Regions from separate parts of the Arthrobacter sp. Y3221157 genome, predicted to be linked through region 1. Evidence: riboswitches for the same ligand, from Rfam matches in the RefSeq annotation. Region 1 holds a riboswitch; the other holds the start of a gene.
What was found. A riboswitch is a leader RNA that binds a small molecule or an ion and turns the genes downstream of it on or off. The one in region 1 is predicted to bind cyclic di-AMP.
Positions count from the first base shown of each region.

Region 2: another riboswitch for cyclic di-AMP. It lies ahead of AC5RTT_RS11760 (M23 family metallopeptidase); the one in region 1 lies ahead of AC5RTT_RS12200 (aggregation-promoting factor C-terminal-like domain-containing protein).

Region 1 covers NZ_JBNHFD010000043.1:693-5,767, forward strand. Annotated here, with positions in the region: partial or broken gene AC5RTT_RS12180 (EamA family transporter) at 1-179, opposite strand, end outside; gene AC5RTT_RS12185 (SixA phosphatase family protein) at 218-745, opposite strand; gene AC5RTT_RS12190 (winged helix-turn-helix domain-containing protein) at 809-1,672, opposite strand; gene AC5RTT_RS12195 (hypothetical protein) at 2,395-2,571, opposite strand; cyclic di-AMP (ydaO/yuaA leader) riboswitch at 2,750-2,911, shown strand; gene AC5RTT_RS12200 (aggregation-promoting factor C-terminal-like domain-containing protein) at 2,917-3,651, shown strand; gene AC5RTT_RS12205 (glyoxalase superfamily protein) at 3,714-4,088, opposite strand; gene upp (uracil phosphoribosyltransferase) at 4,134-4,769, opposite strand; gene AC5RTT_RS12215 (phosphatase PAP2 family protein) at 4,782-5,075, opposite strand, start outside.
Region 2 covers NZ_JBNHFD010000040.1:2,736-7,810, reverse strand. Annotated here, with positions in the region: gene serC (phosphoserine transaminase) at 1-878, opposite strand, end outside; gene AC5RTT_RS11765 (iron-dependent transcriptional repressor DtxR) at 1,162-1,857, shown strand; cyclic di-AMP (ydaO/yuaA leader) riboswitch at 1,989-2,208, shown strand; gene AC5RTT_RS11760 (M23 family metallopeptidase) at 2,219-3,040, shown strand; cyclic di-AMP (ydaO/yuaA leader) riboswitch at 3,169-3,347, shown strand; gene AC5RTT_RS11755 (C40 family peptidase) at 3,418-4,101, shown strand; gene AC5RTT_RS11750 (NlpC/P60 family protein) at 4,262-5,035, shown strand.

The sequences.
Region 1 (5,075 bases):
ACGTCCGGTTTCCTGATGAAGAAGATCCACGGCAGGACCACCAAAATGAAGCGCATGGCCACGAACAAGAGCGGGGGCACCTCCACGCCGCCCGGGTGCAGGCCGATGTCGATTGCCACGAAGTTCAGGCCCCACAGCACGGCCACCAGCACTGCAAGCAGGGAGTCCCGGAGATTCACGCTCCCTACTCTGCCAGAACCACCCGCCGGAACCGGGGCTAATGGGCGCGGGGCACCTTGAACTTGATGATCCTGGCATCCTGCCCGTCCAGTTCCGCCCAGGGCTTTTCCGTCTCCAGTACGGTGAGTGCGCTGGTGGGGAAACGGGTGGCCGCGTCCATATAGGCGTCGTGGTCGGAATCGCGGGAGGCGAGGTGCATGGCCAGGTCCTGCACGCCCGGCAGGTGGGAAATCAGCATAAGCGTTGTCACGGTATCCGGCACGTGGTTGATGACGGAGAGCATGCGGAGGGCGGACGCGGCATACAGGCCGTCCTCCAGCTTCGGCGTGGGTGCCTTGTCCCCCAACTCCGAGCACACCCAGGTGCAGGTCTGGCGCGTGCGCAGGGCGCTGGAACAGAGGATGAAGTCCGGGACGATGTTGTGCTTGAGCAGCCAGCGCCCGGCCAGCGGCGCCTCCCGGTGGCCGCGCTCCTCCAGCGGCCGCTCGTGGTCGGGCACACCGCCGGGCCAGTCCGCCTTGGCATGGCGCATGATCACAAGGCGGCGAAGATGGTGCTCACTCATGCCCCAAGCTTAACGAACAAGCACCCGCCCCAAACGGGCCGGGTGCTGGTTGGAAGACCTGGGTCAGATCGAGTATTCAGGAGCGGCCCAGACCACTACTTCCGGGTGCTCGTAGAAGCGGTAGCCCTGTCCGCGGACGGTGCGTACCGTGTTGGCGAGGCGGCCCAGCTTGGAGCGGAGGCGGCGGATGTGGACGTCGATGGTGCGCTCGTTGGGCACTTCCTCGGCGTTCCGCCACAAGCCTTCGAGCAGTTCGTCGCGGCCCACGGTGCGGGTGCCGTTCTCCACCAGGTAGTTGAGGAGCTCGAACTCCTTGAACGTCAGGTTGAGCGATTCGCCGTCGAGGTGGACTTCGCGGCGGGCAAGATCGATCAGGACACCGGACGGGCGCGGCTCCTGCGGCTGCTGCGGACGGGGCGTCTCGGTGCGCTGGCGGGAGTTCACCGTGGGGTCGCCGAAGGTGGAACGGACGACGTCGAGCGCGGAACCTGGGGTGCCGGCGGGGGCAACGGCAACGGCTGCGTAGCTTTCGGCGCCGGTTACCAGGGACTGGGCGTAGGCGCGGATTTCCTGGGCAAGCTTGGCGATTGAGGTACCGGCAGCCGCAGCGGTTTCCTCGTCGATGCCCATGTACAGGACGAACCCGCGGGCAACATTGTCATTGGCAACCGGGCGCACGGCGTTGGGTCCTGCCACCACGGGCGTGGGTGCGGTTACGGGAGCGGAGTCGGCCGTGGGAACGGCGCGGAGCTGCCCGTAGGAGTTGGGGTTGTAGCCCTGCGGCGCGTAGCCCTGGGCGGGAAAGCTGCTTCCGGAAGACGGCGAAATTGACGGGCGCGGGCCAAATCCGGGGCGGAGGCCGGAAGGCTGGCCCGCCTTGGCGGCGTTACGGACAGAGATGTGGACGTATCCGGATGCAACAGACATGGATTGCTTACCTCAATGTGAATGGCCGCCATCGCGGCTCGAATGCTGGGTTTCCCCGCAATGCGAACTGGGGAGGGGCGCCCGACGCTGGGCTGGGGGGCGAATGCCTAAGAACTTCGAGGGGTGGAGAAGGTCAGGCGTGCATTCGACAACAGCGCATGTCGGCAGCAGCTGATGTGCTGGGCCAATATTCTGCGGCTGCAGGTGCTGTTGAGTTCTTGTTCACATTGGAAGTGTGCAGCGTAACAATGGCAACTTGCAAGTAACAATGGACCGAATCGTCCGCATTGTGAGACGAAATGCTCTATTGTGGCGCAGATCACGATTCTGGCGGGAGCCAAAGAATAACATTCGTTATCCGATTTGCCCCCACGAAAAGGGCTGTTGGCAGAATATTCTTCGCGAAAGGCAGCACCGCGGAGTTTTTTATTCAAGTGAGTGCGAATTGCCAAAATCGCCCCCTACTGCCGGGGCGCGTGTCCAGCGGCGCGCGGAGCAAGGGAAGAAATTTTCCCGCAAGCCCGGCGTTTATCGGCCCAGCGGCCCAGGATCACCTCCGCTCCCTGCACCTGGCCTACGCGTCTGGGCCGAATTCGTCCCGGCTGCGAGCGCCGCATGCAACCAGCCGACTGGACTGTGACCACTGGATGCGATGCTCCCAAATTCGACGGCTCGAACTGCCGGGTAGGGTCCGCCCGTCCACACCGGAGGTCCCGGCGCTGTTACTCATCGCAATGGACGCCGCCTAGGACCGCGCCGTGGGCCAGGCAGCGGACGTCGAGGATTACGTCACCAAGCCCTTCAGCACGGAAGTCGTCCCGCTCCGGTTCGGAGGGAACCAGCGGAATGGGCTTGTCCAAAGTGAAATGAATAGGCCCGGCCGACGAAGGGATGGTCACGGTCGCATCACAGTCGGGCCAGACGCACGGCCCTCGACCTGCCCTTGTGCGCCGATTGGCACAAGTCGACGCGCCGTCATCGTGATGTCCGTTACCTAAATGTGACTTAAGCGCTGAACTCCTGTAGCGTCGATTGGGTACGGGTCCCGTTCGGGCCGTATATCCGGATGACGCCAAGCTCTGCCACTTCCCGGATTCCGATTGATCGAAGGCAGAGGCGGGGGACCCACCGTCCCGGGCACTGATTTGCCCTTGGGGTTAAGCCAGCACGTGATATTTCCGTGTGGCCGGATGCCCTCATCCGAACCCGACAGCTAACTCCGCAGGTGTGAGAGGCGATTCATCATGTTTACATTCCCGGCTAAACCGCGCCCGAAACAGGGTTCCGACAGCGATTCCCAGCGTCATGAAGGCAAGAAGTTCACCCTCGGCAAGCGTGCCGCGGTCCTCGCAACGTCCGGTGCCCTGCTGGTAGGCCTCGGCGCCGCTGGCCAGGCGACGAATGCTTTTATTCCCGCGGCGTCCACCACAAGCACCACGGCGGCGGACTCCGATGCGCAGATGAGCATCGAAAAGAGCGAGATCCGGTCCAACCCGGCCGAGTCTCCCGCCCCCGCCGAAATCAACGTTGTTCCCCAGGCCGCCGAGCCTGCCCCCGCACCCGCGCCGGAGCCCGTCCCCGCGGCTGAGCCTGCTCCGGCACCCGAGCCCGCACCCGCACCGGAGCCCGCTCCGGCACCTGCACCCGAGCCGGCTCCCGTCGTCGCGGTCAATGACCCGGCAGGCGCGCAGGCCTACGCCGCCGGCCAGCTTGGTTCCTACGGCTGGGCCCAGGACCAGATGCAGTGCCTGGTGACGCTCTGGACCAAGGAATCCGACTGGACCACCACGGCCACCAACCCCAGCAGCGGTGCCTACGGCATCGTCCAGTCCCTGCCCGCCGAGAAGATGGCGAGCGCCGGTGCGGACTACCTGACCAACTACCGCACCCAGATCAACTGGGGCCTGAACTACATCAAGGAGCGCTACCAGTCCCCCTGTGGCGCGCTGAACTTCCACTACGCCAACAACTGGTACTAAGCCCCTGCTGAATTTCCCCGGCCCTTCCGCTGTCCGTGCGTGAGGGCCGGGGAATTTTGGGCTTAAGAATCGCGCCCCGGGATGTACTGCACTGCCCATCTGTTGCCGTCCGGATCGGCGAAGTAGACGAAGTGGCCCCAGTCCTGCACGTCCACGTCACTGACGTCCACGCCGTTCTCCTTAAGGTGGCGGTGCGCGGCTTCGATGTCGTTGACCACCAGCTGGAGGTTGGAACCGGTCCCCGGAGGGGCGTCCGTAAGTCCTTCACCAATGCAGATGGAGCAGGCCGAGCCCGGCGGAGTCAGCTGGACGAAGCGGATGGAGTCGGTGGGCCGCTGGTCGAAATCGGCGTTGAAGCCAACCTTGTTGACGTAAAAATCCTTGGCACGGTCCACATCGGACACAGGGACGAACACGAGTTCAAGTTTCCAGTCCATGGGCACAGGCTACGGCTGAGCCCATGGTCTTGGAAGGCTTGAACCTCAGCCGGCGATGCCGTACAGGCGGTCGCCCGCGTCCCCGAGCCCGGGAACAATGTAGGACTTGTCGTTCAACTTCTCGTCGATGGATGCCAGGACAATCGTCACGTTGGCGTCCGCGAGTTCCTCTTCCAGCTTGGCGAGGCCCTCGGGTGCGGCCAGCAGGCAGATGCAGGTGACGTCCGAGGCGCCGCGCTTGAACAGGAACTTGATGGCCTCGCGCAGGGTTCCGCCGGTGGCGAGCATCGGGTCCAGGACGAAGATCTGGCGGTCGGTGAGGTCTTCGGGAAGCCGCTCGGCGTAGGTGATGATGTCCAGGGTTTCTTCATCCCGGGCCATGCCGAGGAATCCCACTTCTGCGGTGGGGACGAGCTTGGTCATGCCCTCGAGCATGCCCAGGCCGGCGCGCAGGATGGGTACCACCAGCGGGGTGGGCTTGGTGAATGCGGTTCCCACGGTGCTGCTGACGGGCGTTTCGATGGTGACGGGTTCGGTGCGGACTTCGCGGGTCGCCTCGTAGGCGAGGAGGGTCACCAGCTCTTCGGTCAACTGCCGGAACACCGGGGACGGGGTGTTTTTGTCCCTCAGGACGGTGAGCTTATGGGCGACGAGCGGGTGGTCCACAACGAGAGTTCGCATGCGTCAAAACTATCACCCGGCGTTATCCTTCCCGTGCCCGCCGGGGCCGTCGTGATGCAGGGCATCAACCACCACATCCCGCACCACTGGATGCTCAAAATCGGGTGCCGGGCCCACGTGCTCCCTGCGCCTGATCAGGTGGAACAGCCGGTGGGCAAGGATCACCATCAACACCCAGGCGAGGCCCAGCAGCCATCCGGCCATCACGTCAGTCAGCCAGTGGTGCCCCAGGAACACCCGGCTCAACCCCATCGCGATGATGAAGATCACGCCCGCTGTGATGGCCGTGATCCGGACCCACAGCTT
Region 2 (5,075 bases), on a different contig from region 1:
GCGGCGTCGGCCCAGCTGTAGATGCGCCCTGCCGAGTCGGCTGTCCGGGCCGCGGCGAAGTCCAGCCCGCCGTTTGAGTTCAGCCACTGCACCTGGGCGTCCAATGTCACCAGGGTGGACAGGGACGGGGTGTTGTACGTCTGGTTGAGGCGTGAGTTGTCAATGGCGGTCTGCAGGTCCAGGAAATCGGGAATCCAGCGGCCGCTTGCCTTGACCCGTGCGGCGCGTTCCAGCGCAGCAGGGGAGAACAAGCCAAGCCACAGTCCGCCGTCGGAGGCGAAGTTCTTCTGCGGGGCAAAGTAGTAGACGTCGCTCTCAGCCACATCGACGTCCAGGCCGCCGGCTGCAGAGGTGGCATCCACCAGCACCAGTGCATCCTCATCCGCGCCTGCCACCCGCTTGACCGGTGCGGACACGCCCGTGGAGGTCTCGTTCTGCGGCCAAGCATAGACGTCCACGCCGGCCTCTGCCTGCGCCACCGGCCGGGTGCCGGGCTCGGACTTGATGATGGAGGAGGCGTCCAGGAACGGTGCCTTGTTGGTGGCGGCCGCGAACTTGGAACCGAACTCACCGAAGGACAGATGCTGGGCCTTCTGCTCCACCAGGCCGAAGCTGGCAACATCCCAGAACGCCGTGGAACCGCCCACGCCCAGGACAACTTCATATCCTTCCGGGGCGCGGAAGAACTGGCTGAGGCCCTCGCGGACTGAACCGACGAGGTTCTTGACCGGAGCCTGCCGGTGCGAGGTGCCCAGGACGTTCTTCGATGCGGCGGACAGCGCATCAATCTGCTCCTGGCGGACTTTTGAAGGTCCGGCGCCGAACCGCCCGTCCTTGGGGAGGAGATCGGCAGGAATAGTGATGCTTGGTTCGCTCACGGGGGCTCCAATTTCGGCGTGGACGCGGCTTAGGTCCGGACGGGTGGATGGTCGCTGGCGCGCAATCGGCAATGACTGCATCGAAGGCCTTTCCCATTCTGCCTGAACAGCTGATTCGGCGGGAACCGGGACCGTCATAGTCCAGCCACTGAGACGGGTTGCCGGGCGGCTTCCAACTATTCGGACTAAGTCAAAATAGGCTAAGCTAGCCAACGGACTACGTCGCGGTGAACAGCGATACGGTGGGACAACGCAAGGTACTGCGCTCGAGGAGCTGAGCTGGATGACGGATCTGATCGACACTACGGAGATGTACCTTCGGACCATTCTGGAACTGGAAGAAGAGAACATCGTTGCCCTGCGGGCCCGTATCGCGGAACGCCTGCGCCACTCGGGTCCCACGGTGTCCCAGACCATCGGCAGGATGGAGCGCGACGGCCTGGTTGTGGTCTCCGGCGACCGGCATCTGGAGCTCACCGAAGTCGGCCGCAAGCGCGCCACCGAGGTCATGCGCAAGCATCGCCTGGCCGAGCGGCTCCTGGCCGACGTGATCGGGCTGGACTGGGCCTATGTGCACGACGAAGCCTGCCGCTGGGAGCACGTGATGAGCGAGCGGGTGGAGCGGCGCATCTACGAGTTGCTGGACCATCCCACCGAATCGCCGTACGGCAATCCGATCCCGGGCCTTGCCGCACTTGGTGGCCAGCCCGCTCTTGCCTCCGCTGATACGGTAACGAGCCTCCTGGAAGCCATGAAGTCCTACGGGCCTGCGTCGGAGGTCACGGTCAGCCGGCTGGCAGAGCCCATTCAGGTGGAGCCTGAACTGCTGTCCCAGCTCGATGAGGGAGGCATCCGCCCAGGCGCGGCGGTAACCCTTGAACGTGTGGGCGACTACATCTCGGTCCGCGTGCCCGGCATTGAAGGCGCTCTGGAACTTCCGCCGGAGGTTGCCGCACACGTGTTCGTTCACGTTCGCTAGGAAGGCCGAACCGCCCGGTGTGAGGCCGGTAACTCCGAGATAACGGAATTGTTACCTACGGCCTTAAGCCCCTATAGTTGAACCAAGCGTTGATACAAAAGCGTTACCTGATCCGGAGCCGAGCTCTGCCAGCGGATCGGGAGCACGAGTCACTAACTGGCAGAGGCGGGGGAACCACAAGCGGCAGCGGGGGACTGCCTTGGGGTGAAGTCCGTCAGCAGCAAGCCTCTTCCAGTGAAGGAATCCCTCAGCGGATATCTCTGTGCCGAAGCTTGCTTACGGCGGACCGGGTCTTTGAACTCTCTGACCCGAATCCGACAGCTAACTTCGCAGGCTTTCCAGAGAGGAATCCTTCTTGTCCATGCAGACCTCCAGGGGGCGCCGCCGCGCCGCTGGCCCCGCTTCGGCGCCGCGCGTCGCCGAAGTCATCCACACGGAGCGCCCCCGCGATCTCCACCGTGATGCGCGGCGCCGTCGGGGTCCGTTCCGGCAGATCACCGAGTTCGCCTCGGCGAGCGGCATCGGCCAGAAAGCCGGCATGGCACTGGCTGCCACCGGTTTGGTGCTCACCGTGACTGTTCCGGCGACCAGCCCGGTCATGGCCACCGACGGGGCTGGCCTTGCGCCTGTTGCGGCCACCGCTGTCACCCCGCAGCCCGCTATCTCCGCCGAAGCCGGAGCGCAGATCGACTTCAGCCGCTCGGCCGTAGTGACCCAGGCGGATCCGGACGGCAAGCTCAAGCAGCTCCTGAGCGCTCAGTCCGCCGGCGCCGTTTCCCGCGCCGCATCCACCGGAAGCCTGGGCGCCCCGCTGGCGTCGCTGACCACAGCCTCGCCCTTCGGTTACCGCGTCAGCCCCATCACGGGCGGATCCGGCGACTTCCACCGCGGGCAGGACTACGTTGCCCAGTGCGGGACCTCGGTTCTCGCGGCCGCCACCGGCACCGTGACGTTCGTCGGCTGGCACCAGTTCGGCGGCGGAAACCGTGTGGTGATCGACCACGGAAACGGCCTGGAGACCACGTACAACCACCTCTCGTCCTTCAATGTGACTGAGGGCCAGACTGTCTCGCGCGGCGAGGTTGTGGCACTGAGCGGAACCACCGGAGCCTCCACCGGATGCCACCTGCACTTTGAGGTGCAGGTCAACGGCGAAGTAGTGGATCCGACGGGCTGGCTCTAGTCAAATGATTGCTGACTCTCGAATTGCCGTGACCAGCCGTGACCTGAATGTGACATTCAGTCAAAACTCCTGTACCGTCTAACTCGCGTCAACTTTTCCGAAGTTGACGCTCTTGTGCGGATTGCCTAACTCTGCCACCGCTCAAGGTCCGTTCGCATTTCATCGTCTGGCAGGGGCGGGGGAACCAATTTTGGCCTTCTTCACGGAAGGCCTTGGGGTTAAGTCGCAAAGCTTCCTTGAAGCGCCGCGGCCGGGTGACTCCCATCCGAATCCGACAGCTCACCTCGCAGGCATTGGGAGAGGCTACCTTCGTGTCTTCACGCCATAATTCTGCGCGCCACCGTGCGCAACCGGTCCGTACCAACCCTTTGGACGCCGTGTCCAAGGCTGTTAGTGCCAACGCCGGGACAGTTGGTCGCCAGGCTGCTGTTGTTGCAGCCGCTTCCGGCCTTGTCCTTGCCATGGGACTGCCGGCCACCGCGGACACCACCGCCGGTGTCTCCGCTTCCACCGAGTCCGGTTCCGCGCAGACAGCACTTGCAGTCACCGCAGCACCTACCGCCACCGTTTCCTTCGAGCGCCCGGTGGTCACCACCGTCGCCGCCCCCGTTGTTGAACGCGTGACCGTGCTGTCAACCTCCGACGACGAGGACGAGACCGCCACCTCCGCCGAGTCAACCGCGTCAACCGCGGCAGAAAAGGTTGTTGCGACTGCCGCTTCTGCGGCCACCACCGGCCTCGCCGCCATTGCCTACACCGGCATTGGCAGCCCCTACGTCTGGGGTGGCACCAGCCCCACCTCCGGTTGGGACTGCTCGGGCTTTACCCAGTGGGTTTACGCCCAGGCCGGCATCAGCATCCCCCGCGTGAACGCATGGACCGCCATGACCCCCACCTCCACCCCCCAGCCGGGTGACCTGGTGATGCAGAACGGCGGCGCGCACGTCGGCATCTACGTCGGCAACGGCATGATGATCAGCGCACTCAACCCCTCCCAGGGCACTCTGCTGCACTCCGTCGCCGCCACCGGCACCTCCTCCTTCTACACCCTCGCAGGCTAATAGTTCTTGGGGCTTCGGCCCCGGGAACTATTTCTTTGCCCGCACTTTTTCGCTAAACCACCATCCCCGTTCGGGGCGCGCCGACGTACCCCCAAGATGCCGGCGCGTCCAAAACTCTCGGGTTGCCCACAGGCCCCGAGGTAATCGAAAGAGAGAACTGATGACTACTCGTGCTACCGCACGGCACCGTGCCGAGGTCACCAAAACCAGCTCGATCGCCGTCATTGCCAAGGCTGTGGGCGACAACGCCGGCGGCGTAGGTCGCCAGGCCGCCGTGATCGCTGCCGCCTCCGGCCTGGTGCTGACCAGCGGCGTCGCCGCCAACGCTGCCGACGCCAACATCCAGCGTGACTCCGCTCCGGCGTCCGCCCTGGAAGTTGAATCGGCCATCGAAGCTCCCATCTCCGCTGCTTCCACCATCGCCATCACCTACGAGAAGCCTGCCGTCACCACCACGCCGGCGCCCGTGGTCGTGGAAGAGCCCGAGGTTGAGGTAGAGGAAGCCGCGCCGGCGGCCCCTGCCCCGGTTGCCCAGACCGCTCCCGCTCCGAAGGTCACCGCCAAGGTTTCTGCTGCGTCTGCTCCTGCCGCTCCGGCTTCCGCCAGCGGCAAGGGTGCAGCCATCCTGTCCGCCGCCTACGCCCAGCTGGGTGTCATGCAGGACTGCACCATGCTGGTGACCAACTCCCTGGCGGCCGTTGGCATCAACTTCCACGATTGGCCTGCAGGCTACCTGTCACTGGGCCGCACGGTGAGCGCTGCCGAAGCCCAGCCCGGCGACCTGATCTACTACGCTGACGGCGGCGCCGGCATGGCGCACATTGCTGTCTACGCAGGCAACGGCCAGGCGGTCCACGGCGGCTACAACGGCAACCAGACGGTTGTCTTCAGCGCCAACGTTGGCTCCGGCCCGGTTTTCATCCGCGTCAACTAGACCCCGCGTCCCCGGCCGGCGCCCTCGACGGCCGGGGATG